4 regions of the Rhodococcus sp. OK302 genome follow, and region 3 is predicted to be linked to each of the others. Evidence: riboswitches for the same ligand, from Rfam matches in the RefSeq annotation. Region 3 holds a riboswitch; each other region holds the start of a gene.

Region 1 (7,145 bases), 250 kb from region 3:
CCACACCTCCCCCAGCACGCGATTCGCGAGAAGGCCGCCGAGCATGGAATTGCCGTCGAATCGTGGAGCCCACTCGGCGGCACCAGCAACGCCGGCTGGGGTCCGGCGTCCAAACCGAACACGCTCCTGACGGATCCGATCATCACCCGCATCGGTGACCGTCACAGCAAGTCGGCGGCGCAGGTATTGATTCGTTGGCATCTGCAGAACGGTTTGATCGTGATTCCCAAGTCCGTTCACGATGCCCGCATAGCCGCCAATATCGACGTCTTCGACTTCGAATTGACCGAACTCGACCTCAGCGAAATTGCGACGCTCGACGACGGCACCCGCGTCGGCGCACATCCGGACGAACTTAATATTGGTGCGCCACAGTAATTTTCGACAGTTCCTGCAAGGTCGCCATTACTCGTTCGAGGGGTTCGATGCTCCGCGTCGTCTGACACAGTGCAACGGCCCCCTCGATCGAGGCGATAGTCAGGTTTGCCATCGACTGAGCCTGCACTGCCGGTGAACCTGCGGATTCCAGCGCAGCCTCGACGAGTTTCTGCCAACCGGCGAGAACCTCAGCAGCAGCCTCCGCGACTTCGGGCTCACTGGCTCTGGCCAGCCCGCCGGCGATGACGGGGCAGCCGATCGCGTAGTCGGACTGCGCGAGGTTACGACGCCAGATATCGCCGACGGCATCGATGACGTCGGCGGGCGAACCCGTGACTGCTGCCGCACTGATCCTGCGAGTGATTATCGCGCCGGCAGCCTGCACCGCCTCAACCATCAGCTGAGTCTTCCCGCCCGGAAAGTGGTGGTAGATGGAACCACGCGGCGCCCCGCTGTGCTTGATCACGTCGTTGAACGAGGTCGCGTCGACGCCATTGCGGCTGATCAACTCGACTGCGCTGCGGACCATCCGGTCACGTGAACTCACCTCTGCCATCGCCGCAGCTCCTTCACGCACCTCGTGGACTGGATTCACCACCACGCTACGTCATGGGAGCAGTGATTCGGGCCGGGAGTGAGCACCCTCCGTGTGTAGTGAGCACCCGTTCTTGCCTGCTGAAAGGGGCGCTAGCTCGAGACAAACGGTGCTCACTCGAATTGCGGCCCGTTCACCGAGCCGACACACACCGCTTCCGAACCCGCGATGTACCATCGCGTCGTGACCTTGCTTCCTACACACACCTGGTGGCTTGACCGCTGACGGTCAGCCGCAACTGCGTGCTGTCCCGAATCAGATCGGGTGGTCCGCACGCTCCTGCATTGGATCCCCCGATACTCGTATCAGGTACTCGAATCCATGAAGGAGAGTTAGTTGACCACCACACCACTCAACCGTTCGCTCGAGCCATTGGGCGTATCCATCCCGTCGAAGGTTCCGACGCATTGGTACAACCTGGCGGCTGACCTCCCCGAACCCGTCCCTCCGCACCTGCACCCCGGTACCCGTGAGCCACTGGGCCCCGAGGATCTGGCGCCGCTGTTCCCGATGAGCCTCATCATGCAGGAAGTGGCAACGGAGCGATACATCGAGATCCCGGAGACCGTCCGCGAGATCTACGGCATGTGGAGGCCCTCTCCGCTGGTCCGGGCACACCGGCTCGAGCGCGCCCTGGGAACGCCGGCGCGTATCTACTACAAGTACGAAGGCGTCAGCCCCGTCGGTTCACACAAGCCGAATACCGCTGTAGCTCAGGCGTATTACAACGCACTTGAAGGAACGACCAAGCTCACCACCGAAACGGGCGCGGGCCAGTGGGGCGCATCGTTGTCCTTCGCCGGCGCCCTTCTCGGACTCGAGGTCGAGGTCTGGCAGGTCCGCTCATCCTTCGACTCGAAGCCGTACCGTCGCATCCAGATGGAGGCCTACGGCGGAATCTGCCACCCGTCGCCGTCGGATCTGACGGAAGCTGGTCGCGCACTGCTGAAGTCGCACCCCGGCACCTCGGGTTCACTGGGTATGGCGATCAGCGAGGCAGTCGAGGTTGCTGCTCAGGATCCCAATACCCACTACTCCCTCGGTAGCGTTCTGAACCACGTCATGCTGCACCAGACCGTCATCGGCCAGGAAGCAATGGTTCAGCTCGAAGAGGCCGGCGACGCCGTACCGGACATCGTGTTCGGTTGCGCTGGTGGAGGTTCCAACCTGGCTGGTCTGACATTCCCGTTCCTCGGACGCAATCTGCGTGAGGGCACCAAGACTCGCCTGGTCGCCTGCGAGCCGTCAGCGTGCCCGTCCTTGACCGAGGGTGAGTACCGCTACGACTTCGGTGACGTTGCCGGTCTGACGCCGCTGCTCAAGATGCACACGTTGGGGAAGGATTTTGTTCCCCCGGCCATCCACGCCGGCGGCCTGCGGTACCACGGCATGTCGCCGATGGTCTCGCACGCTGTCAACCTCGGTTTGATGGACGCCATTGCAGTTGGCCAGGACGAGGCACTGCAGGCCGGGCTGGTATTTGCCCGCGCCGAAGGCATCATCCCCGCACCGGAATCGACTCACGCCGTCGCCGGGGCAATTGCCCACGCACGCAACGCGACCGAGCCGGAGGTGATCGTGATCGGGTTGTCCGGCAACGGTCAGCTGGATCTGCCCGCGTACTCGCAGTACGTCTGACGAACCGGTGTCGGTACCTCCCGTTCCCGGGAGGTACCGATACCGCCGGTCACGCCGCAGTACGCACTCTGCGAGCTTGATCGAGAAGTAACGCATGCAACGGGTGAAATGAACTGGCCGGACTGATTTCAACGATCGAGCCGTCCGACAGCGACCTTCTGAGTGCGCCGACCTTGACACCGTTTCTCGTGAGCGCCCGGATCTCCTGAAGACCACTGCGGGTGGGGGCAACCTCGTACTCGTACCTGCTGGGATCGAAAAGATCTCTGTGCCAGACGGTTTCCTCTCCGAGGACTGTGACGCCGGCCGTTTCATCGCGTGCAACGGTATCCACGGTGAAGACAATTTTGCCCCGAGAATCCTTGTGCGACTGCGGAAATCCCACTACCAGGACGCGCCCTCCCCCGGCAACGATCAAGTCACCCGGGACCAAGGTTGCTGGATCGAGCAACTCTTCGGGACTCAACTCAGCGTGATCAAACACATTTTCGCTCATTACGAACTCCTGCGGCTTGGCCCGCCGCGGACGGGGGCGCTCTTGCCCGTACCGGTCGGTGCGGACCGCTTCGTCATCCGAACCACCCCGGAACGCCAGTGGGGTTGGTGTGCGGCCAGTCGGAGCTTGGCACCGCATCTCGTGAAGCTGACCCAAGGGTACATCAAAGTTTCGACATGTCACATCTTTTGAGTACCGACCAAGTTCCCGCGGGCGCGGGCCGGCCGCGCAATGAGCTCGAGAGCAAGTAGGGCCAGTACGGTAATGAGCACTGTCACCGCCACCACGACCCCGGACGGATATCGCCAGAAAATCAATACGGCTACAGCAATCGCAACAAACAAAACTCGAAGCGCCACACTGTATTTAGCGCACATCACCTCGATGGCACGGGGCTCACGATCCGCACTCGGAGACCTTACCGAGTCGACAGCCTTGCTGAACCCGCGGCGCACGGCACTGGCCGACGCCGAGTGACCGGTGAGGTAGCCGACCACCGCGATGACAATGGCGAGAATGAATACAGCGCGCAGGCTGGTCTTGAGCGGCAAGAGAAGCGTGTCGATGAGTACCGCCGCCGCTTGAGGTGAGAGGACATCCGACGGAATATCGTCCAGATACACCGCCCGCCCGATGCTCAGTGCTATCGCCAGGAGCGCCATCGCCACGGCAATACTGACGCCGACCAAGGCCAGAGCGCGTCGACGCGACCCGGCCGGTGCGCACCAGATTGCCCCCGCGGCAGCAATCAGAATCAACCACGGCAACACAGCCGACGCTTTGTCCAGAGCTGACACCACCCGCTGCGCCTTGACCAGGTTCGGTGATTCGAAAATCACGAACGTCTTGTTCACGTCCGGAATCTTGTCGGCAAAGGCAAACCCACGATCGGTGAGTACCGTGCTGGCCCTTTCGATGATCGGTGCAAGCGAGATACTGACCTCGCCCTGATCATTGATCTGAATTCCAGCTCTTGTATCGCCGGTCAACACGGCCGTCAACGATTGGTGGGCCTGTTTGTTCGCCTCGATCCACAGCGTTTCGAACTGATCCGAGGCCACCAACGATCCCACCGTCTGATGGATGAACGATTTCGCTTGACCCGCAATCACGGGCGCGAGCCCCACAACTACCGGGGGCACACGCTCCGCATTCTCGGTCAGAGACGTCAACGCGTCCGCGGTCACCTTTTCGATATCCAATTGGGAATCGATCTCATCGGTGATTCGGTCGGTGATTTCGCCTTGCAGGACCGGATTGGACCCCAGCGGGGCGATGGTCTGCACATAGCGGTCGGTATCGAGCACTTCGCTGCGCGCATACCGAGCCAGAACGCCGCAGAACGACAGCACCAGAATCAAGACGAGGAGGATCCCGACGCCGGTCCACCGAAGTCGCGAGTGGCCACCGTGCTTCCCGTCGTCATGCTTCTCTCCGCTGGTCGCCGCCAGTTGGGCGCGTAATTTCTCCAGTTCAGCGCGCTCCGAATTGCTGAGCGGTTGGGCATCTGCGGATTCCATATGGGGTCTCGGTATCGCTCGATCAAGCGTCGACAGCGGAGGCAATGCCCTCAATAAGTACCCGGCATCCGCACTCTTAACCCGAGTAGGGCCGAATTTCGCGACGCAATCCGCTGGCCCGAAGCACCTGCCGCTCGACTCCTGCCCGCACGGATTCCTCCGTTCCGATCACCCGTACATGGGTTCGTGCGCGAGTGATGGCGGTGTACAACAACTCTCGGGTCAGTAGCGACGACGCCTCCGCCGGCAACATCACCGAGACCGTGTCGTACTGGCTGCCCTGGCTTCGGTGAATGGTCATCGCGTACACCGTCTGCACAGCCGACAACGAGCTCGGATGCAACTCGAAGGTCTCGTTCCCGCGTTGGAACGCAGCCATGAGTACGCCATCGCCGCTATCGACGATCACCCCGGTATCACCGTTGTAGATACCCACCTCGTAGTCATTGGCTGTCACCAACAACGGCTGACCGGGATACCACTGCGCGGGGTTCAAGAACTGCCCGGATGCGCTGCCAACCCAGTCCATGGCCTGCTGCGCCCAGCGACTGACTCCGTACGGGCCATCACGGTGAGCGCACAGCAGTCGATGCGTTTCCATACTTTTCACGGCGCCCGATGCGTCGCCCAATTCCGCGAACCTGGTCACGGCTTCGGAACTGCCGACTAGGTCTGCACGCAAGGAGTCCAGATCGTCGGGTGAGTGGAACGACACGGCAGGGTCGTCGCTGCGGAGGATCGCCATGACCTCGGCAGCTTTGCCCTCTCGAACCGCGTGCGCCAACCGCGCGATAGTTCCGTCGAATCTTCTGCCACGGGAAAGCTGCACGATACCGGCTCGAAGTCGATCTCGATCATGATCGGAGAGCGATTCTTCCGCATCGCGATCTGCAAGGTCTTCAGCGACCACACTGTCGAGCACCGGGTTGCCCGGCGCTAGTGACGGCCGCGCAACAAGGTCGGCGAGAACAGCGCCGGCGTCGACGGAGGTCAGCTGATCCGGGTCACCGACCAGGAGCAACCTCGCATCAGGACGCACAGCCTCGAGCAACCGTGCCATCAACGTCAATGACACCATCGAGGTCTCGTCTACCACCACCACGTCGTACGGCAGTCGATTGGACGCGTTGTACTTGAACCTACTGGCACTACCGCGCTGCCATCCCAACAACCTGTGCAAGGTTTTCGCGGTCAGTTCGGATGGAAGTCCCAACAGCTCAGCTTGCTCACGTACCGATTCCTGCAGTCGCGCAGCGGCTTTACCGGTGGGCGCGGCAAGTCCGATCCTGACCGTGGAACCATGCTCGGCTACGAGGAGCGCCAGAATACGTGCCACCGTGTGAGTCTTGCCGGTTCCCGGCCCGCCGGCAACGACGGTGGTCCAGTGTGTGAGCGCGAGCGCCGCCGCCACCCGCTGGCGGTCCGGACTGGGTGTGGGCACCGCATTGTCAACGAAGAATCTATCCAACCCGGCACGAACCGCATCCGAGTCGATTGCCGGATGTGTAGCGGCTCGTTCGTCGAGTACCCTGCGAATAGTCTGCTCCTGCAAGAAGTACCGATCGAGGTACAACAATTCGCCGTCGTCGGTATCCACCAGACGCAGTGGCCGTAGCGGGCCGGCAGTTCCACCGATCACCAGTGGACTGAGCCGCAACGCACTGACAATCGCGTCGGGTTCCGGCCACGGCAACGCCGCGAGGTCGGCTTCGGTGGCGCCGTCGACGATGACCAGATGCATGCGTCGCAGATCCAGGCATACCGATCCCGAGCGCACCGCGCGTACAGCCAGGGCAGCAACCAGCATGACGTCGTGCGACGGTTCCCCGCCCAAGGCGCACAGCCTGGCGGCCACATGGACGTCGGCGGCCACAAGAACTCCAGCCTCGTTGAACGTGCGCACTATCCCCCGCGCTCGCTGGGCCAGTTGCGCGTCGGTCATCGGGACTCCTGCACTGCATCGACGGACTGGACATGGCCTGCAAGGAGATCCGAAAGCTCGACTACAAGTGCGGCCGGCGGCTTCCACTCGAACACGCCGCAGTCTGCTGGGCTTCCGGGGCCGAGCATGCCGCGGACGAACTGGTACTGAGCGCCGCCGAGATGCCGATGCGGATCGTAATCCGCGAGCCGCCACCGCAAATACCGGTGCAGCGCAACCGAATACAACAGTGCTTGAAGTGGGTAGTGCGAGCGGATCATTTCGGCTGCCATCAAGTCCCGGGTGTAGTGGGCCGCAGTGAGATCGCCTCGACCCAATCGGTTGGTCTTGTAGTCGACGATCACAAACGACGGACCCGGGATCCGCAGTACCGCATCGATACTTCCCGTCAGAAATCCCCGCATGGGCATGGTCTCGACGCGGTCGAGGTGGTCGGCGTAACCCACAAGAATGTCGCCGTGCGGCAAGTGCTTTCGGAGGAGGTCCGCCACCCGGTGGAGTGTGACACTCAAGGACACCGGATCGTCACCACCGGCCAGCGGCAGCTCGAAGTCCAACTCCGGCAGTCGATTCGAC
Region 2 (7,145 bases), 920 kb from region 3:
GTAGAGCATCCAGGGTGCACCCGAAAGATTGGCTGCGCCACTGGCTTCGGTGAGTCGATGCGCTATCCACAATCGAAGGTGCTCACTGCCGCCGCGAGGATAGGTACCGGGTTGCAGGTTTCGCAGTAGCAGCCGGGTACCGATCACGGAGATCGCCATGCGGCCGATCGGCGTGATGAACACGATGAACGCCAACAAGATCCACCACCACGAGACCGTTGGCGCCCAGCTGGCGTCGACGAACCAGCCGAGCACGTTGTTCGCGATTGCGAGCCACGTGACCCACTGCAGTCCGGTGAGCGTGGTCAGTGGAACTGTTGCCGCTACCTGCAACAGTTGGGTTTTCAGTGGTGTGGGCTTGACGATGCGCGTCTCGACGGTTTCGGTGGGCGCCAATTCGTCGAGGTATTCGGCGAGAGATCCCAACCGGGGATGATCGTAAAGTTGAGCGACTGTCACTTCCGGGAAGCGCTCACGCAATGCTGTCACGAGCTGTGCGGCGGAGAGTGATCCACCGCCCACCTCGAAGAAGTCGTCGTCGAGGCCGGTGATCTGCGCGCCGAGGATCGAACCCCACAGCCCGGCAACCCAGGCTGCAGTTCCGTCGAGTCCCAGTGCAGCCCCGGCATCTTCGCCGGCTCCGGGCAGTGGCCAGGGGAGCGCATTGCGATCGACCTTGCCGGACGTACGCGTCGGAAGCTCGTCCATCAATGCCAAACGAGGAACGAGGGCTGCCGGCAACTGCTCACTGAGCTGTGCGTGGGCGGCCTTGAGATCGAAGTCGGGATCGGTGCTCGCGATGTATCCGACGAGCAGTTGATTGCCGGCCGCGGTCTTCTTGACAGCTGCTGCGGCACCGCTGACACCCGGAAGGTTTTGCAGAGCATTGTCGACTTCGCCGAGTTCGATGCGTCGGCCGCCGAGCTTGACCTGATCGTCGGCTCGGCCCTGGAACATGAGTCCCTCGAGTTCGAGCCGGACGAGGTCACCACTGCGATACGCCCGGTCCCAGCCGAGCGAGGGCATCGACGCGTACTTCTCGGCGTCCTTCGCCGGATCGAGATAGCGAGCCAGGCCGACGCCGCCGATCACCAGCTCACCGACTTCGCCGACGGCAACGGGGTTGTTCTGGGCGTCGACGACGGCCAGGTCCCAGCCGTCGAGTGGAAGCCCGATGCTGACGGGGCTCTTGCCGTCCATGATCGCGCCGCACGCGACGACGGTCGCTTCGGTAGGTCCGTACGTGTTCCAGACTTCACGGCCTTCGACGGCCAGACGCTCCGCCAACTCGGGCGGGCAGGCTTCGCCACCGAAAATCAGCAGACGGACGGCTTCGAGGGCTTCAGCGGGCCACAACGACGCCAGCGTCGGAACGGTGGAGACGATGCTGACATCGCGGGAGACCAGCCACGGCCCGAGGTCCATGCCGCTGCGGACAAGTGATCGAGGCGCGGGAACCAGGCAGGCGCTGTGACGCCAGGCGAGCCACATCTCCTCGCACGACGCGTCGAAGGCGACGGACAGTCCGGCGAGAACACGATCTCCGGGACCGATCGGCTCGTCCTGAAGGAACATGCGGGCTTCGGCGTCGACAAACGCCGCAGCATTGAGGTGAGTGACGGCAACACCCTTGGGGGTGCCGGTGGAGCCGGAGGTGAAGATGATCCAGGCGTCGTCTTCGGGTTCGGGTTCGCGTATCGGTGGATGCTCGAGTCGCTTCGGCGCCGTGCCGGGTTGGATGCCGTCGCCGGTGATGATGGCGGTTACCTGGGCTTCGCCGAACACCAGGTCGGCACGCTCTTCCGGGTCGTCGGCGTCGACCGGCACGTAGGCGGCACCGGCCGCGAGAATCGACAGAATTGCCACGTACAGCGCCCGTGAACCGGACGGCATCCGGATGCCGACGCGGTCACCCGCACCGACGCCGGCGTCAGCCAGCCAACGCGCGCCCTGCTCGATTTCGTCGAGCAGTTCGGCGTAGGACAGCGTGGTCTCGCCGTCGTCGATTGCGGGTGCTTCGGGGTTTGCCTGCGCGGATGCCCGCACGATATCGATGAGAGTGCGCGGCGCAGGGGCCTGCGACGAACGTAGGAATGCGGACGGAATCCCGAGAGGTGTTTCCGTCGACTGCGGCTGGAGTGGCAAACCCGTTGATCCTGTTCTGCTCATGAATCTTCGCTCGTGTGATCTGTCGAGTTGTTATCTCACGACAAGTTTGCGAGTTGGTGAACAGTTCTGCCTAATGCAACATGCCGACATTGCGGTTATTCCGGGTTGGCGTTGCTTTGCAACTGTCCTTCGGCCGAATCGGCGAACTCGGGTGTGTCGAAGACTTCGCCCCCCAACGGGTCGACGGCCTGCGAATCCTCGGAGATATCGACGACACCGGTATCGGGATCGATGTTGACGGCGTGCGCAGGCACTTCGTGGACGGTGATGAAGACGTGCGACTCTCCCGAATCGGTCGGGATCCCGACCGGGGCGGGGGTAAGCCCGGCCAAGGTCGACGAGATATTCAGATCGCGAAGTCGCTTGACCGAAGGCTGGGGGACCTCGGTTTCAGCCATGGCAGTTGTCGACACCCGTAGATAGCGCGGCGCTGCGGCGACTTCGTAGCGGAAGGCCTTGAGCATCGACAGACACGCCAACACCATGATGATCGAGAACGGCACAGCAGTGGCTATGGCAACCGTTTGCAGCGCGGTCAGGGAAGTACTGCCACCGACGATGAGGAGGATCGCCGCAGCTGCGCCCGAGAGGAAGGTCCAGTAGATCCGCGTGATCTTGGAGGTTTCGAGATTGCCGCCGTTGGCGAGAATGTCGATGACAATCGAACCGGAGTCGGCAGACGTGACGAAGAAGAACACGATCACCATGATCGCGAGGAGACTCGTGAAGGTGCTCAACGGAAGTCCGTCGAGAAGGACGAACAGCGACGTGTTGGTGTCGACGGCACCTGATGCGTCGAGCATCGTGCCCTCGTTGCGCTGACGAAGAATGCCGGAGTTACCGAAGATGGTGAACCAGAGCGATCCGACGAGTGTCGGCGCGAGCAGCACACCGAAGACAAATTCCCGGATGGTGCGGCCACGTGAGATGCGCGCGATGAACATACCGACAAACGGTGCCCAACTCATCCACCAACCCCAGTAGAAGATGGTCCAGGTGCCGGCCCAACCGTCTTCGGCGAACGGAGAGGTGCGCAGCATCAGTTCGGGCAGCGCCTGAATGTAACCGCCGATGTTCTGCACCCAGGACTGCAGCAGGAACAGTGTGGGACCGAGGAGCAGCACGAACAAGGCCAGGAGCGCGGCCAGGATCATGTTGGTGTTGGAGAGCCATTTAAGCCCCTTGGCGACGCCCGACGCTACCGAGAATGTCGCCATCGCGGTGACGATGACAATGATCGTGATGACGAGGCCGTTGCCGGTGTCTACCCAGCCGAGGTAGTCGAGGCCCGCGGAAATCTGCTGGACTCCGAAGCCGAGTGAGGTTGCGACACCGAACAGGGTGCCGACGATGGCGATGACGTCGATGGTGTGGCCGATTTTGCCTTCGATTCGGGCGCGACCCAGCAGAGGTTCCAGCAGCCAGCGGATCGACAGTGGACGGCCCTTGCGGTACGTCATGTAGGCCAGGCCCAATCCGACGACGACGTAGATAGCCCATGCGTGCAGGCCCCAGTGGAACATCGTGAGTTCCATGGCCTGATTTGCGGCGGCATCGGTGGATCCGGGGATCCGGCCCGCAACCGGTGGTGTGACGTAGTGCGAAAGTGGTTCTGCTACTCCGTAGAACACGAGACCGATGCCCATGCCGGCGCTGAAGAGCATGGCGAACCACGACATCATGCCGAACTCGGGATTCTCGTCGTCACGGCCGAGTCTGATGTTGCCGATACGGCTGATTCCGCAGTAGAACGCAAAGGCAACAAACCCGGTGGCGGAGAGGACGTACCACCATCCGACGCCGTTACTGATCGCGTTGTTAAGCCTGATGAAGGCATCCGACGCCGTTCCCGCGTAGATCACCGCAAACGCGATCAGTCCGAAAATCACTATCGATGCCGGGACGAATACGGGTTTCCGCAGTCCCTTCCATGCATTTTTAACGCAGTCATCTTTGCTCCTCCAACAGTTGAGCATGTACAGCACACTTCGGCGGCATCGTCGACGTGCTCAGCTCCAGTCAAGACTGGACTATTGCTGCGCATTACAAGGTAGCCCCGCCATTCGAATGGCTCAACTGGACGAAAGTTGGTGCAATGTGGGCGAATATGTGCAACATGCCAGGATCGGAGTAGTAACTATGTTGGAGTGAAAGGTTTTTGGATACCGATTTGACTGGGACGCGACGAATCTCGTTGGAATTCAAGGAATGATCGATGGCGTGACGGCTCTCAGCGGATGTGGTCTGTCAAGATCGACGAATGAGTCTGTAGGTCAAGTGGTTATGGCAGGCGGAAGTCGCACTTGGGCTCGTGGCGCCGATGAGGCCGAAATGTAACTGTGATGGTAGCCACTGCGGGCCGTAGAGAGGCCTATTTGCCGAGTTCCGCATCAATCAGTTCTGCGGCATCTTTCAACCCGAGGCCGTTGTATTGCTCGCGCAGTGCCTTGACTGCCGGGATGCGTGAGTCGGTTGAGGCGATGGCTTTGCGTACGTCTTCGATCGGAATTTCCGACGGGTCGACGGTTGACGTCAGCCGACTGTTTCGCGGGTTGGGCATGTTCTTCCAAGACTGGACCGTCCTGATCGCGAATCCGACAGTCGCGAATACCCAAGCAGAGAGGCGCACCCAATTCCACACGGTGTGTTCCGAGATCACGGCATCAATGGTGGACGGGCCCAGAACTAGCAAGGCGGCCAATGTGACGGTGTGCATCCACCGTTCGGCGCGTCTGCTCTCGTACCATCGCTCCGCCATTATTCGATCGTCGCACGTGAAAGATGCTCGACACCTCGGAACGCACGGACGATGATCAAACGCATTCGCCGTAGACAGGAGAATTGCATGAGAGCGACACGCATAACCGCCAATCTCAGAGTGGATGACATCGAGGCTGCACAAGGTTTCTATACCGACTATCTCGGTTTGAGTACCGAGGAGTTCAATCTGGGGTGGGTGGCTCGGTACACGTCTCCAAGCAACGGGGAACACGTCCAGCTTGTAACGCGCGATGCAACCGCAACCGAAGACTCGGTTATCTCAGTCCACACGGATGACCTCGACGGTGCGTACGAAGAAGCTCGCAAACTCGGCTTCGAGATCGTGCACCCGATAACTACCGAAGAGTGGGGCGTTCGACGGTTCTTCGTTCGAGCACCGGACGGCAACGTCATCAACATCGTGAGCCATCGAGACTGAGGCCACCTCTGATCGGAAAAGTAAGAGTGGCAACGATATTCGGCCGCTTCGAACCTGGCCGGTAGGCGCATTGTCGTGCGGGGGATCCGGATGCGTCAATGCGAAAGGTTGACAAGGTTGGAAGTTCCTGCCATTCTCGTTGCCAGGTCACGAGTACCAGTGTTCAGCCCCGGCTTGCTGGTCGGCAACCCTCCTCCGCGGTGGGGTGCTCCGGGTGACGACCCGGCTGTATCCGAAAACGGATGCGGCAAGCGCGGGCTCTTCCGGGAACATCACCCGAAAAATGAGTCCTTGAACGTGAGGATTGTCTTCGATGACTGCTGTTTTGAGTGCCGAGATCTGTGCCACCGCCCCCATTGCCAAGGTTTCGGGTTCTGACCTGCAGGTTCCCCTCGTGCAGGGCGGCGAGTGTTCGTACGCAAACTTCGACTACGCAGCCAGCGCGCCGGCATTGGCCCAGGTCACGGACCGTATCGCAGAATTGCTCCCCACTTACGCCAGCGTCCACCGCGGCGCCGGATACGCATCGCGGATCTCCACACTGACGTACGAGAACGCACGCGAATCGGTTGCTCGCTTCGTGAACTGCGCCGACGACCAGGTTGTGGTCTTCACTCGCAACACCACTGATTCGCTGAACCTCCTGGCTCAGTCCGTTCCCGGCAGCACCGTTGTTCTCGACATCGAGCATCACGCAAATCTGTTGCCCTGGAACGATGCTCGCGTTGTTACCGCTGCCGATACCGTCGAAGAGACCATCGAGCGTCTCATTGCGGAACTGTGCACCAAGCCTGCTGCACTGCTGGCAATCACGGGCGCATCCAACGTGACCGGCGAGATCCTGCCGATCGCACGCCTGGCTGACATCGCCCACCGCTGCGGCGCGCGCATCCTCGTCGACGCAGCCCAGTTGGCACCCCACCGTCGTATCGATCTGCAGGAATGCGGCGTCGACTACATCGCCTTCTCCGGCCACAAGCTGTATGCACCGTTCGGTGCCGGCGTCCTGGTCGGCCGTCGCGACTGGCTCGATGAGGCAAAGCCTTACCTCGCCGGTGGCGGCGCTGTCCGTGAGGTGACGTTGGAGTCCACCGAGTGGGCCTGCGCTCCCGCCCGCCACGAGGCCGGTTCGCCCAACGTTCTTGGTGCCGGTGCTATTGCAGCTGCGTGCGACGCGTTGACCGCACTCGACTTCGATGTCATCGCCGAACACGAGAAGGCTCTGACCGCGCAGCTCACCGATGGTTTGGCTGCAATCGCGGGCGTCAACTTGCTCCGCCTGTGGGCCGACGCTCCCGACGCCGTCGGAATCGTCACCTTCACGGTCGACGGCTACGAAGCCGGCGAGGTTGCCGCGTTCCTGTCGGCAGAACACGGCATCGGCGTTCGCGACGGCCGCTTCTGCGCGCACCCGCTGCTCTCGCGTCTCGGACTGTCCGGCGGAGCAGTGCGCGCCAGCCTCGGTTTGGGCAGCAGTTCCGATGACGTGACCCGCCTGATCGACGCCGTGAGCATCCTGGTTTCCAATCAGTGTGATTGGAACTACGAAAAGACCGCCGGTGCCTGGAACCCCACGCCCGAGACCCGCACTTTCCTCGGTGGCGCCGACATCAACGCCGGTACAACCGAGTGCGTCTGAGCGAAAGCTCGAATGCGCTGACCTGAGTAGGCAACTAGCATGGCAGACATGACAACTGCGAAGTTTGGAATGTGTACGAGCTGACGATCGTCTCGCTCACCACTACATCTTTCTAACTTTCGGAGATACACATGTCTT
Region 3 (7,145 bases):
GGATCTCATGTGCGTGAAACGGCATACCGTGGTCGAGGAGTCGTTGTGCTTCGGTGATCGCCTCGTCCGGTGGCAACCTCAGGTCGTCGGGAATCTGTGGAACACCGTTCGCCGAGTCGCGCGGCAATGGGCGGCCCAGACCGTCGCGCGGGCGCGCATTGAGAGGTTTTCCGGTGTCGTCCCGGTCCCGTTCGGACATAAACTTCACCCTAGCGGCAGCAGCCGTACAGACGCTCCAAAAGTTTTTCGGGTCGGCCTGTCGATTCGGGGCAGATCCGTTCGTCGTCATGTTGTAAGCAAGAGAACCAACAGACAAGGGAGCCAGCCATGAAGTACATGTTGCTCATTTACACCGCACCCGGCGGAGACACCGAACCTCAGTGCACCTTCGAGGACTGGCAGCTTTACGACAAAGAAATGAAGGACGCCGGCGTCTGGGTGTCCGGCGACGCCCTCGCTGATCTGAGCACCACGACGACGGTTCGGGTCTCGCAGTCCGGGGAAAAGACTGTCACCGATGGACCTTTTGCCGAAACCCGCGAGATCCTCGGCGGCTACGACGTCATCGACGTTCCCGATCTGGATGCGGCGCTTGCGTGGGCCGCGCGGTGCCCCGGCGCGCGCGACGGCGGAAGCGTCGAAGTGCGTCCGCTGGCCGGGTTCGGGGACTGATTCGACGTGGACGAGCAGGCCGGGACCTCTGTCGAGTCCGTGTTCCGGGAGGAACGCGGACGGCTGCTGGCCTCGCTCGTCCGCCGTTTCGGTGATCTTGATCTGGCCGAGGAGGTCACCTCGGACGCCATCGAAGCTGCGTTGGTCCACTGGCCGGTGGACGGAGTGCCCGCCAAACCGGGCGCGTGGTTGTTGACGACGGCTCGTCGCAAAGCCGTCGACCGACTTCGGCGCGATCAGGCCTATGCGGCACGTTTGGCGGTGTTGCAGGTGGATGTTGATCGAGCCGATCCGGCGCCACCTCATGCAGACGGTGAGCTGCCGGACGAGCGGCTGCAGCTGTTCTTCACGTGCTCGCACCCGGCGCTCGCCGAAGACGACCGCATCGCACTCACCCTGCGGTGCCTCGGCGGGCTGACGACGCCTGAGGTGGCGCGGGCGTTCCTCGTGCCTCCGGCAACGATGGCGCAGCGGATTGTTCGAGCGAAGAAGAAGATCCGCCAGGCCAGGATTCCGTTCCGAACTCCCAGCATCGACGAACTGCCCGAGCGTCTTCCGGGGGTTCTGCAGGTGATTTATTCAGTGTTCACGGAGGGCTATGCCGCCAGTTCCGGTCCGGACTTGCAGCGCGTCGACCTGGCGGTGGAGGCCATCCGGTTGGCGCGAATCTTGCGCGGGTTGCTTCCCGACCAGCGCGAGATTTCCGGACTCCTGGCGCTCATGCTGCTGGTGCATGCGAGACGGGATACGCGAACGGATTCGAGTGGCGGCATCGTGTTGCTCGAAGACCAGGACCGTGAGTGTTGGGATCGGTCGATGATCGAGGAGGGCAGCGATCTGGTTGTTGTCGCACTGACTGGGGGAGCGCCGGGGCCGTACGGAGTGCAAGCCGCGATCGCAGCACTGCACGATGAGGCAACGGACGTGGAGAGTACGGATTGGCCTCAGATCTGTGCGTTGTACGGAGTGCTGCTGACACTGACGCCCTCGCCGGTGGTGGCAGTGAATCGCGCTGTCGCAGTGGCGATGCGCGATGGTGCTGCAGTGGGTCTGGCAGCTTTGGACGCTTTGTCCGAGGAGCCGAAACTTGCCGACTACCACCCGTACCATCTCGCGCGCGGCGAATTGTTAGCTCGGTTGGGTCGAACCGACGCAGCCGTCTCGGCCTATCAACGGGCGTTGAATGTGGTTGGTAGTGAACCGGAACGGGCGTTCTTGGAGCGACGACTCGCTGAGACGACGCCGGACCGTGAGTAGTATTCAAAGTTAGACGGATGTGACTGCTCGAGCTCCTTCGGTAAGGGTGAGTCGGTGTAGATCGACGAGTGCGCTTTCGTCGAGCCTGGACCCGATGTAGCCGCCGGCAAGGACAAATGCGATGGGCAGGCCATGCTGACGGCACCAGTCGAAGACGATGCGCTCACGTTGCGCGAGCACTTCTTCAGTGATCCCTTCCAATCCGCCGATGTCGCATCCCTGATAGGGATCCATTCCCGCGTTGTACAAGCACAGATCAAAGCTGCCAATCCGATCAGCTTGTGCCACGGCTTGTTTGACGGTAGTCAGATACTCGTCGGCTTGGTCGACATCCCACAGTGCCGAGTTTGAATGACCTTCATAGTGATCGAACGAGTCCACCGAAACGTCCTCGTGCCAGATTCGAGGGTCACGGTCGATGAGTTGCGCGGTACCGCCGCCGCAATGGGCATCGAGATCAAGAATCAGGACCGACTTGACGACGCCCTCGTCGAGGAGAGTTTTTGCTGCAATCACCAGGCCGTTGAATGTGCAGAATCCGTCTCCGCGATCAGCTTTGGCGTGGTGCAACCCAGAGGACAGCGAGCCAGAGATGCCATCGGCGAGTGCGCTGCGTGCTGCAGCGAGCACGCCGCCGTTGGAGGCAAGCACCATCGGCCATAGGGCCGGATCCCAGTCGAACCCTTGAGATTCGGCCAGATACGACGGCTCGCCGGTCTGTACGGCCTCGATGTAGTCGGCATCGTGGACGAGTGCGAGATCGTGTGAAGTCAGTGACGGAGGGGCGAGGAGTTCGACGCCGTCGATCGGCCTGCTGGTCAGTGAATTCGCGACCCAGGCCGCCTTGCGGGTGGTGTCGAATCCGTAGGCGGCGCCGACGTATTCGGGACTGTAGTAGATCTTCACGCGGCGATTCTCCTGCGGTTAGGCCCGCCGCGGACGGGGGCGTTCTTGCCGCCACCGGGTGGTGGGGCCGCTTCGTCATCCGAACCACCCCGGAAACGCCTTGGGGTTGGTGTGCGGCAAGTCGGAGCTTGGCACCGCATCTCGTGAAGCTACTCAAGTGTATGACAAACCGCCGACATGTTTTGGCGTTTTCGCGAAATTCGTTTATGAGCAAGGTGATTGGAGTCGTCAGATGCTCGAGGGCTAGAGATCAAACCGGAAAGAGCGCAAGACATGAACAGTGGAGAAAACATCGTCTACGTGTACAAGGGTGCAAACGGGGGATGTAAATGGGTCAACAGCGTCCCAACATCCGGAGTCAACATTGTCGGTGACCCTTGTACTTCCGGTGACACAGCCTCGCAAAAACTGGGCACGCCACTGATACGTCGACAAGTTGACCTTGCGCTGTTGGTGGGATTGGAGTTGCTCCGGAGATTCAGGAGCCGCGGGGGGATTGTTGTTCTGTCCGTGGCCGAGCGCTGAATCGAGCGGTTACCGGGTGAGAGCGTAGCGACGAATCGTGGTGCGGCTGCTTGTGCAGGCCTGGAGAGTCAAATAGTGCCTGGTCAGGGTAAACAGTGCGACCTGTCCGAAATCGGCTCCGATCTGCATGGCCCCGATGTCGGAGAGTCCTGAGACGACGATGCTCGGCTCGCTGTACTCGAGGTCGGCACTGCCGCCGGTAGCATCCCAGATGGTGTATCCGCGTGCGTGCAGGTGTTCCCGTAGTTGCTGGTATCGGGCGATGGCAGTCGAACTTTCGGGATCCTCGCCGGGGTGGCACGCGGCCAAGATGTGTAGCGGTTCGTCCGGAAGGATGTCGCTACCGATGATTTTGTGTCCGGGATCGCCGTCCGTGACCGGGTCGGTCGGGGTGATACGTATGGTGCCGGTGGGGAGGTGAAGGTCGATAGCGGCCTGCGAATAGTCATTCCAGAGTTGGTCGTCGGCAGCGAGGACGGACAGTGATCGTGGACTTCTGTTGATAGTGAACGAGTCGACTGCAGTGATCACTCCGTCGGAGTCGACGACCGTGCCGACTGGGGTGATGATGTCGACGCCATGGTCGTACAGCAGCGCAGTCATGTCCACCGTGGGCGCTTCGGGTAGCAGGAGAGCTGTGTGTTGGTGCGGGACGTGCCGGGCGTAGTCAAGGATCTGTCCGAGTGCGGTGCGCAGGGTTTCACGCCGGACATCGACTTTGGCTTCGATCAAGGTCTCGGCGGTGTCGTCGAACACATCGATCGACAGAACTGTGGGCATTTCGGTTCGGTCATCGATCGTGATGCTGCGTGAGCTGACGACGCAACCCCTGGATTCGCGATACGCGACGTACAGGTTCTGCAGTGCCGCTTCGCGTCGCAGTGCTCGTCGTTCCTGCTCGGGGTCGGGCGCAGCAGTGGTGAATTCGGTGGCATCGTTGCGTTCGACCGACCGCCTTTGCACAGTCACCTTCACATGCTGGACAAGAGGATCGGACGGCTTCGGAGCGTAGTGCCGCTCGACGGCGGGAGTGGGGACGGGATTGAGGTTCAGACTGGAGCGCAGTTCGTCGATCGACCCTGGCGCGCCGGATTCGGTGATCAAGGTCGTGAGGAGCGCAACCGCTTCGCGTGTCCATTTCGGGTCGGTGTCGATACGTTCGGATACCGTTTGACTGAGTCCGCCGCGGAGGTCGTCGGCGATGCTGCGGCTGCGCAGTTGACGTCGAGGTGTATCGCGAAGGCTTTCGGGAATGTGGATTTCCCACCAGGAATGTCCGTCCAACGCGATCCACGGATATTCCGGTTGAGGGGTGGTGTCGGCGACCGCGAATGCCGCGAGGAGCGTGCCGAGTTCGGTGCGCACATCACGCAGTGCCGGGGCCGAGTCGAGACCGCGTTGACGGCGGGCGATGGCCCAGAGCAGCACGATGTACTTATACGGCGCCCGGACAACACCGTCGGTGTGCGTGTAGGTGTGGGTGGTGGCCAGATCCCACAGCAGTCCACCGGTAGCGCCGTCTTCGTCACGGTAGTCGACGACGAATCCGAGTGTATCCAAGTTTTTCACGACGGCAGCCTTGCCTCCTGTGAAGTCGCCGCTGCGAAGAAACAGGTCGCCGGCATGACCGTTGGCGACACCGACGATCGCTTTCGAGCTGTAAAAGCGCCCTTGGTGTACCAGTCTGAAGTTCTTGGATGGGCGGAATCCTGCGTCGGACAGGAATTGTTGTTGCCCTTTTCGGTCGTGATCGGCAATTGCCGTCAGGATCGATTCGGTTGTGATTGCTGCCCAGTTCACCTTTGTAGCCACGATGTGCACTGTAGGGGTGTGCACCGACGATCTTGTGTTCGCAGCAAATATGGATTCCGTCGTCGTGGTGTTGTAAGGCCCCGCACTCGTCAATTGCACCACGGTGCCCGCACACGTTTACGAATTTCGGCGTCTCACCAACGAACTCATCGCCTCCCGATTGATCTCGAAGACACACCGAGATGCTTCGTGCGAGGCCTTGCCTGCGCAAGCAATTCGAGCGCGCCCGGCACGTCGTCGGCGTGCCCCAGAAGTGATTCTGCTGCAGCGCTGTGGCGGTGCGCTTCCTCGGCATATTCCTGTACCTCGCGGGTTCATGCTTGAGCGCGTTGACATACATGTTCTTCGTCTTTCGACCTTGCGGCAGCGGCGGCCTCCGCCTTCGAATCTGTCTCGCCGGGCCTCTTTAGGGCACGCAGTTCGCGGTCGTGCGTGCGTTGCATATTCTGGGACCGCACCCAGGCGCTGGGTTCCGGGTCAGTCCCGGTCTCAGCGACGATCTTTGCCTGCGATCCTGCGACTGCTTGAAGCCCGGCGTGAAAGGCACTGTGCGACGTCAGGCTACTCCGTCAGGGTTCGGCCCTCGATGAAGAAATGGTCGGTGTGATCGTCAGTCATCGTTGCTGCCTTCCGATTCGAGCTGGGATTCGGTTCGAGTGAGCGTGAGTCGATCATTCGCTCGCGTTCGGCCGTCGCGCGCGGCGGTGTCAACCTGTTCTTGCGATGCCCCGAGGTGCAGGGCGTGTCGTGTCCAGCCTTCGAGTACGAGTCGCGAGATCAGGGTGTCTTTTGCTTGGTCCTGTTCGCTGTGTAGTTGTGCGGCATGCTTGGAGATGCGATCTATCGCGTACTCGGTCCACTTGGACCGCTCCGTGCTGTATGCCTGGGAGGCCGGGTTCACCCACACCTGGTCACGGAGTTCCTCACGGTCGAGACCCTGCTCGACGAGCCAGTCGGTGCCCTCCGCGCGACCGGAACCTCGTGGTAGCCAGGCAATGGCGGCCGTAAGTCGTTGTTGCACAGAGAAAGTGATGTTGCATGGCACCTCCACGGTTCGGGTACCGGTTCCGGACTTCCACCGTGCCCACGCCAGTGGTAGCCGCCGAGCGACGGTCAGTTCGAGTTCGTCGAACTGACCGTCGGCGATACCGAGCTCGTCGGCATGGACAAGTCGGACTAGATCTGCCGACCGATCATTGAGCCATACCCACTCGCCGTCCACTATGCCTTCTGGGCACAGGCTCTTTGGCATCTCCACGATCCGGCGCAGGGACACGAGAAGTCCGAGACGGCGTCGCGCCTCGACCCCGGCGATGCCGTCTGCGAGCGGTTGGACCTGCAGTACCGGCCCCCATATGCCGTCTGTGGGCAGATCGGCGTCGCCAGAACGCGAATCTCCAAGCACTTCAGGATCGAGGCCTGCGAATCGGGTGATCTTCACGTACAACCCGAATTCGGAAGTTGCGTCTGCAGATCGGAAACCGACCTGCTCATCGAACCTGGTGTAGACCTTGTCCGCGTGGGCCCGGTCTGTGCGTGAGAGCTGGAAGTGCGCGGCAATGAGCACAAACATTGGTACCTGCAGTTGACGGTGCCGGAACGACAACTGCAATGTGTGCGCCGCGCGGATCGAATCGTGTAGTTCCGGATGATCTGCCAGGTACTCGTCGAAATTTGTGTCTGAATGCAGCTCGATATTCTGGTGTTCGGCTCGCTGCCACAAATGAATTGCACGGCGCGCCGAAGTGACCTGCGCTGATGTCAACGGCGACTGTTCGTCGGATGTAACGGTCATTCGAGACCTCCTGGTGTAGATCGGTGCCGGTCGTACATGAGTATCGACAGGTCTATGGCTGCTGTGATGGTGGCGCGGGGGAGATCGACGTGCAGATTCTCGCCGAGGTGTGGACCGATGTAATCGCGGTCGAGGACGCGCTCGACGGATGACTCATTGTTCTTCTTTTCCAGATAGG
Region 4 (7,145 bases), 1.7 Mb from region 3:
ATCGGCGCGATCACCGGGAAGGTCCAGCCGTCCTGGCTGTAGTTGTTTCGGAACTCGTGGTCGTCCCAGATCGGGATGAAGGCGTGCTGGCTGTGCATCAGCTGCAGGTCCGCGTCCGTGCGGTACATGCGGTACTTCTCGCGCATGCCCTCGAGGTTCTGCGGGAACGGGTTGGTGTCAAGGCCCCGAACACCCGCCCCGGTGAACTCGTATACGTAGTCGCCGAGGCACACGACGAAGTCGAGATCCTCCGCGGCGAGGTGCCGATGCGCACTGTAGTAGCCCGTCTCATAGCCCTGACAGGTGAACCAGCCGATGCGGACCGGCTCGTTGGAATCGGCGGGCCGCAGCGTCCGGAAGCGACCGACCGGCGACTCGTTTCCGTCGCCGCGGAACTGGTAGTAGTAGGTCTCGCCCGGGGTCAGCCCGTTGGCGTCGAAATGCACTGTGCCGTCGGCATCTTCGCGAACCTGCACGCGCTCGGCGAGTACCGGGCTGGACAGGTCCTCACGCGTGGACACGATCAATGCCAGTTCGCCGCCGGCTGCGCTGCTGCTCCCGGCACTGCCCAAGCTGCCGGTGCTGCTGCCTAAGCTCCCCAAGCTGCCGGAACTGCTGCCCAGGCTGCCCGTGCTGCTGCCCAAGCTGCCGGAACTGCTTCCCGCGCTGCCGGTGCCGGATGCACCGCCGACCCGTGTCCACAGCGTCGCGCCGTCGGTACGGGGCACGCCGGCCATGACGCCGTTGCCGAATTCAGGGTTGCGGATCAACCCCGCCACAGTGTCCGGCGCCTGGCGCAGAAGGGGGGACGCGCCCGCCGTGGCGGGCAGCAAGCTGGCGCCACCGAGTGCGGCCAGGCCGGTCAGGACGGCGCGACGGGAGACATTGCGGGGACGAACTGACACGAGCCACCTCGGATGCGTAGGGGATTGACACTCAAGACCCTAGACGCTGAAATCCGATTTGTTGGACAAATGTTCATCTAGCCGAGGTGGCAATGATCCCCAGGATCAGGAATTGTTCGCGGCCTCACGGAACGGATCCGTCGTAGTCCCGACGAGGTCGGCCACAGATTCCAGCACGATGGTGGGCCGGTACGGGAAAAGTTCCACGGAAGCCCGTGTGGAAATTCCGGTCATCACAAGAATCGTCTGCAGTCCGGCTTCCAGACCGCACACGATGTCGGTGTCCATCCGATCACCGATCATCAAGGTATTGGCGGAATGAGCCCCGATCGCCCGCAGCGCCGACCGCATCATGAGGGCGTTCGGCTTACCGACGTAGTACGGTTCGCGCCCCGTGGCCTTGGTGATGAGGGCCGCGACGGAACCTGTGGCCGGGAGGGAACCGTCGCGTGAGGGTCCGGTGGCGTCCGGATTGGTGGCGATAAATCGTGAACCTCGCTCGACGAGCCTGATGGCCGTCGTGATCGCCTCGAACGAATAGGTGCGCGTCTCACCCAACACGACGTAATCGGGATCGCTGTCGGTCAGGACATATCCGATGTCGTGGAGGGCTGTCGTCAAACCGGATTCGCCGACGACATACGCACTGCCGTGAGGTCGCTGGTTGCCGAGGAATGTGGCCGTCGCAAGTGCAGATGTCCAGATCGATTTCTCGGGGATGTCGAGGCCGGAATTGAGCAAGCGGGCGCGCAGGTCTCGCGGTGTCCTGATGGAATTGTTGGTGAGCACCATGTACGGAATCTCGTTTGATGCCAACTCCGCGAGGAAGACGTCCGCACCGGGCACCAAGTGCTCTTCGTGGACAAGAACTCCGTCCATGTCCATCAGGTAGGTCCACTGGGTTTGATCCGCGGTCTTGGTCATATCTCCAGTATGTGGGAACGGCGACTGAAGTGGGCAGTTAAGCGAGCAAACGCCACAGACCGATCAAGCCGACGACGACGATAGTGCCGCGCAACGCGGTCGGTGAGAGTCGGCGACCGTAGCGGGCTCCGAGCACTCCTCCGGCGAGTGACCCCACGGCAATCAATCCCGCAGCAGCCCAGTTGATTTGATCGAATCGTAGGGTCGTGTACATGACGGCTGCGACGATATTGACGATCAGTGCGAGTAGGTTTTTGGCGCCGTTCATTCGCTGCAAGGTTTCGGGCAGGATGGCACCCATCACGCCTATCAGAAGAATGCCTTGCGCGGCGGTGAAATACCCGCCGTAGATGCCGACCGCAAACGTTCCGCCGGTCAGAAGCATCAGCCGTGTGGGCGAGAGTTCCATTTCGGCAGTGGAGCGCTTCTTCGCCCAGGCCTGGATACGTGGCTGCAGAACAACCAGTGCCAGAGCGAGGATCAGCAAAATCGGAACGATTGTTTCGAACAGTTTCTCGGGGAGATGCAGTAGCAGCCAGGATCCCAGAACAGCGCCCGCAAATGACGCCGGAATCTGCCAGCGCAGTCGATCCCATTGCCCCGACAGTTCGCGTCGATATCCCCAGGTTCCCGACACCCCGCCGGCAACCAGTCCGACGGCATTGGACATCGTCGCGGTTACCGGAGGCATGCCGAATGCAACGAGCGTCGGGAAGGTAATCAGGGTTCCGCTTCCCACGACGGCGTTGATTGCGCCCGCACCTACGCCGGCCAGCAGGATGATAAATGCGTCGAGTCCACTCACGTTGCAGACGGTACGGCAGGGCTGATCGGGGACCGCTCGGTGGCTCGGTACCGCAGTTTCGGCTCTTCCAGTCAACACCGTGTTTTGATCTTCGGACAGTGTTGAAATCAGTGCGAATTCAACCCCCGGCCGATTGCATTTCCCTTGCAACGCAGGGAAATACAACATTTGACGACGGCGAATTCTGCGTCTAGTCTTTGCTCACCATCCAGAGCGACCGAGAGACCTGGCTCGTCGACGTCGCAGCAACCCACCGAACCTTCGGGAGCGGGTGCTACCGCCAGGACCGATGGAAGGCATCACATGGGTTCCACTTCGCACGCGCCACACAGTCGGCGTCATATCGACCTGTGCCGCACGGCTTCGTGCCACTGTCTCTGACTCTCGATCACCTTCCGCCCCCGCGCAGTTGCGTTCCCCCTTCCCGAAAGGCCTATTTGTGATGTCCATACCGCCAGGTAGCGCGCAGTGAGCGCACCCACTGATGTCCGTCCCGACGAGTCGGTAGCCGAACAGAAACTCCCGGATTCGGAGCTTGTAGTCGCTCGAACCTGGCATCCGTTTCGGTGGGTGATCAGCGCGATCGTGCTCGTTCTTCTTGCCCAGTTCATTCACGGACTTGTTGTCAATCCGGGCTGGGACTGGCCGACATTCGCCCAGTACTTCACCGCGAAATCGGTGCTGGCTGCGCTGTGGATGACGATCAAGCTGACGTTGTGGGGAACGTTCCTCGGGTTCGGCCTCGGTGTCTTCCTGGCGCTCGGCCGACTGTCGAAGAATCCTGTACTGCAGGTGATCGCCTGGACCTACATCTGGGCGTTCCGCTCGATTCCGCTGATCGTGCAGTTGCTCTTCTGGTTCAACATCACGTACCTCTACCAGACGCTTTCTCTCGGAATACCGTTCGGCCCGGAGTTCTTCACGTTCCAGGTCAGTGGTGTAATCGGTGGATTCACTGCAGCAGTAATAGGTTTGGCACTACACCAGGCTGCGTACTCGGCGGAGATCATCCGATCCGGCATCATCTCGGTAGATCACGGACAGATCGAAGCGGCCCATTCTCTCGGTATACCTCGCAGTCGACAGTTCTTCAAAATCATTCTGCCGCAGGCGATGCGGGCGATACTTCCCAACGCTGCCAATGAAGTGATCGGACTTTTCAAGGGCACGTCCATCGTCTCGACCATGGCGATCGCCGAGCTGTTCTATCAGGTGCAGGTCATCTTCGGGCGCAACGGCCGAGTGGTTCCACTGCTGATGGTCGCAACCATCTGGTACATCATTCTCACCACACTGCTGTCCATCGGCCAGTACTACGTCGAGAGGCACTACGCCCGTGGGTCGGCACGTGCTCTCCCGTTGACCCCTTTGCAGAAGGTGCGCAACAAGTTCGAAGAGATTCGCGATGCGCGTCTCGACATTCCGAGAGGTGCTACGCGATGACTGCAGAACTGATCGACAATGCGGCGTATGCCGTTGAAGCGCGTGGGATCCATAAGTCATTCGGCGCCTTGGAAGTGCTTGCCGGAGTTGACCTCCTGGTCCGCAAGGGCGAGGTGACGGTCATCCTCGGGCCGTCCGGTTCCGGCAAGTCCACACTGCTGCGCACTCTCAATCATCTCGAGAAGGTCGATCGTGGCACCGTGCGCATCGACGGAGAACTGATCGGATACCGGCGCAAGGGAAATCGGCTCCACGAACTCCGCGACCGCGAGATTCTGAAGCAGCGCTCGCGCATCGGGTTCGTGTTCCAGAACTTCAACTTGTTCCCACATCTGACCGCACTCGAGAACGTCGTGGAAGCACCACTGTCGGCGCAGAAGCGCGACCGTGACGAGGTATACCGAGAAGCGAGGGCTTTGCTCGAAAGGGTGGGCGTAGCCGACAAGGCCGACCAATATCCGCGGCAGCTTTCCGGTGGCCAGCAGCAGCGTGTTGCTATCGCCCGAGCCTTGGCACTGCGGCCCGCAGTGATTCTCTTCGACGAACCGACGTCGGCGCTCGACCCCGAACTGGTCGGCGAAGTTCTCGAGGTACTGGCCCAATTGGCCCGTGACGGAGCCACTCTGGTCATCGTCACCCACGAGGTCGGGTTTGCCCGCGAAGTCGCCGATACCGCCGTGTTCATGGACGGCGGGGTGATCGTCGAGCAGGGTCCTCCATCACAGGTTATCGACAATCCGGTCCACGAACGCACCAAAGCTTTTCTCTCTCGCGTCCTCTGACGCGCTCATAGTCGTTTCCCGAAAGGAATTCTTGATGTTCTCCTCATCCCGTCGCGCTACCTTTCTTATCTCGGGTCTTGCAGTTGTCGGACTCCTGAGTGCTGCGTGCAGCAGTGCCGATGCCGAACCTGATGGCGGAAACACCACTGCTGCTGCGGGTTACAACCTCACTGTGGATCAGAATCGCATTACCGCCGATCGAGTGGACGTGATCGCAGCCGAGGTGCCCCAAGCTATTCGCGACCGTGGCACTCTGCGTGTCACCGGTAGTGCCGGATCTGCTCCGCCTCTGAGGTTCTACGCCGACGACGACAAGACATTGATCGGATCCGAAACCGACTTCGCCTACCTGATCGGTGACGTTCTCGGGTTGAAGGTAGACCTGCAGACAGCCGACTGGGCGCAGAATTTTGTTCGCATCGATTCCGGTGAGGCGGACGCATTCCTGTCCAATGTGACTGTCACAGAAGAACGTAAGGAAAAGTATGACTTCGCGACCTATCGCCTCGACACTTTGGCCTTCGAAGCGAAGAAGGGATCGGGAATCTCCATCAAGGACCCCCAGGACGTCGCGGGACTCAAGATAGCCGTCGGATCCGGAACCAATCAGGAAGCGCTGCTGGTCAAATGGAGTGAGCAGAACGTCGCGGCCGGCTTGGCGCCCACCGACATTTCCTACTACCAGAACACCACTGACTACTACCTGCCTTTGCAGTCCGGTCGTATTGACGCGTACTTCGGTCCGAACCCGTCTTCACAGTTCCATGCCAAGCAGTCGGGTGAAACCGAGGTGGTGGGGGAGTTCTCCGGCGCCGGTGACACTCTGCAAGGTCAGATTGCAGTGTTGGTGAAGAAGGACACCGGACTGATCAAGGCAATCAACGACGCCATCAACCTCACGATCGAAAACGGCACGTACCAGCAGATCCTCGAACGCTGGAATATCACCAGCGAAGCTGTGGACACCTCGCTGATCAATCCGCCCGGTCTCCCGAAGACCAAGTGAGCCGAGACAATGAGTGACATCGTCGATGTGATTGTCATCGGTGGAGGGCTCGTCGGGTCCTCCGCCGCCTGGCAACTCGCCAAGCGAGACCGAAGCGTCGTTCAGCTCGAGCAGTACGGTCCGAAGCACAAACATGGTGCATCGCACGGCACCTCACGCATCTACCGGCAGGCCTACGACAATCACCTGTACACCGGCTTGGCTGCTGCGGCTTTGCCGCTGTGGCGGGAACTGGAGACCACAACCGATATCGGTTTCCTCGAGTTGACCGGGGCCGTCGACCATGGATTACCCGAAGCGGTTCTGAGTAAGGCGCGCATTCTGGTGGAGGCCGGAATCAAGGGTGAGATCCTGACTCCGGCCGAGGCATCCGCTCGTTGGCCGGGACTGCGATTCGACACCACCGTGCTGCATCACCCCGATGCGGGACGATTGCACGCCGACCGGGCGGTGACCGCGCTGAAGGCGGGAGCGGCATTCGCGGGAGCCGAGGTTCGCCACAACACGCGCGTGCTGTCGGTCGTGGAAGCGTCGTACGGTGTCGACGTCATCACTGACGGCGAGGCGCTACGGGCTCGGCATGTCGTGATTGCAGCCGGCGCGTGGACTGGAGAGTTGATCGATCGGAGCGGATTCCGTTCTGCGATCGAGTTGCCGACATTGGTTACGACGCAGGAACAGCCGGCACATTTTGCTCCTCTTGATCCGGGTGTTCATTGGCCCAGCTTCGTTCATCACGCCGGGGCTGAGTTGACCACTGCCGGGATCTACGGACTCGGATCCGATGATGGCATCAAGATCGGCGAGCATGCGACCGGCCCGGTCGTGACTCCGGAAACGCGAGACTACATCGCTGATGCTGCCGGTCAGCATCGGCTGGTGGAGTACGCCGAATCATGGTTGCCCGGTGTGGATTCGGCATCGGTGGAATCGGTCACCTGCCTGTACACCAGCACTCCGGACAGTAATTTCGTCATCGACCGCGTCGGCGCCGTCACCGTCGCCGCAGGCTTCTCGGGCCACGGATTCAAATTCGGGCCGGCGCTGGGCGAACTCGTATCGGATCTGGTAGACGGAAATACATTGCCTCCGGACCTGTTTCGACTGGGCGAGCGAGGAAAATGACCGAAAGACTTGATTCGAGAAATGGAGGAAACGCCGTGACTCTGGAACTCGCGGGAATCGGCGGTGTCGAGGTTCGTTCGGTGTCACAAACGGATCCGTTGGCCGCGCCGCTCATCGCGGAACTTGCCGACGAATACAGTTCGAGATACGGCGGA

The links. A riboswitch is a leader RNA that binds a small molecule or an ion and turns the genes downstream of it on or off. The one in region 3 is predicted to bind S-adenosylmethionine.
Region 1: linked by a shared signal. The riboswitch ahead of BDB13_RS01425 (hypothetical protein) and the one ahead of BDB13_RS02500 (hypothetical protein) in region 3 are both predicted to bind S-adenosylmethionine.
Region 2: linked by a shared signal. The riboswitch ahead of BDB13_RS06700 (aminotransferase class V-fold PLP-dependent enzyme) and the one ahead of BDB13_RS02500 (hypothetical protein) in region 3 are both predicted to bind S-adenosylmethionine.
Region 4: linked by a shared signal. The riboswitch ahead of BDB13_RS10445 (amino acid ABC transporter permease) and the one ahead of BDB13_RS02500 (hypothetical protein) in region 3 are both predicted to bind S-adenosylmethionine.

Annotation. Positions count from the first base shown of each region.
Region 1 covers NZ_NPJZ01000001.1:305,583-312,727, forward strand. The annotation lists gene BDB13_RS01410 (aldo/keto reductase) at 1-378, shown strand, start outside; gene BDB13_RS01415 (TetR/AcrR family transcriptional regulator) at 356-934, opposite strand; gene BDB13_RS01420 (TrpB-like pyridoxal phosphate-dependent enzyme) at 1,310-2,611, shown strand; gene BDB13_RS01425 (hypothetical protein) at 2,661-3,107, opposite strand; SAM riboswitch class IV at 3,141-3,254, opposite strand; gene BDB13_RS01430 (hypothetical protein) at 3,287-4,627, opposite strand; gene recD (exodeoxyribonuclease V subunit alpha) at 4,704-6,569, opposite strand; gene BDB13_RS01440 (UvrD-helicase domain-containing protein) at 6,566-7,145, opposite strand, start outside.
Region 2 covers NZ_NPJZ01000001.1:1,475,093-1,482,237, forward strand. The annotation lists gene BDB13_RS06680 (non-ribosomal peptide synthetase) at 1-2,169, opposite strand, end outside; gene BDB13_RS06685 (BCCT family transporter) at 2,265-4,145, opposite strand; gene BDB13_RS06690 (hypothetical protein) at 4,541-4,927, opposite strand; gene BDB13_RS06695 (VOC family protein) at 5,015-5,368, shown strand; SAM riboswitch class IV at 5,514-5,628, shown strand; gene BDB13_RS06700 (aminotransferase class V-fold PLP-dependent enzyme) at 5,682-7,007, shown strand; gene BDB13_RS06705 (hypothetical protein) at 7,139-7,145, shown strand, end outside.
Region 3 covers NZ_NPJZ01000001.1:554,452-561,596, reverse strand. The annotation lists gene BDB13_RS02515 (DUF309 domain-containing protein) at 1-199, opposite strand, end outside; gene BDB13_RS02510 (YciI family protein) at 328-672, shown strand; gene BDB13_RS02505 (RNA polymerase sigma factor) at 679-1,929, shown strand; gene BDB13_RS02500 (hypothetical protein) at 1,939-2,835, opposite strand; SAM riboswitch class IV at 2,872-2,984, opposite strand; gene BDB13_RS02495 (DUF3293 domain-containing protein) at 3,370-5,172, opposite strand; gene BDB13_RS02490 (hypothetical protein) at 5,783-6,967, opposite strand; gene BDB13_RS32760 (hypothetical protein) at 6,991-7,119, shown strand.
Region 4 covers NZ_NPJZ01000001.1:2,237,029-2,244,173, forward strand. The annotation lists gene BDB13_RS10430 (alkaline phosphatase D family protein) at 1-905, opposite strand, end outside; gene BDB13_RS10435 (HAD-IIA family hydrolase) at 1,011-1,829, opposite strand; gene BDB13_RS10440 (sulfite exporter TauE/SafE family protein) at 1,867-2,634, opposite strand; SAM riboswitch class I at 2,836-2,930, shown strand; gene BDB13_RS10445 (amino acid ABC transporter permease) at 3,103-4,077, shown strand; gene BDB13_RS10450 (amino acid ABC transporter ATP-binding protein) at 4,074-4,859, shown strand; gene BDB13_RS10455 (ABC transporter substrate-binding protein) at 4,894-5,865, shown strand; gene BDB13_RS10460 (FAD-dependent oxidoreductase) at 5,875-6,990, shown strand; gene BDB13_RS10465 (GNAT family N-acetyltransferase) at 6,987-7,145, shown strand, end outside.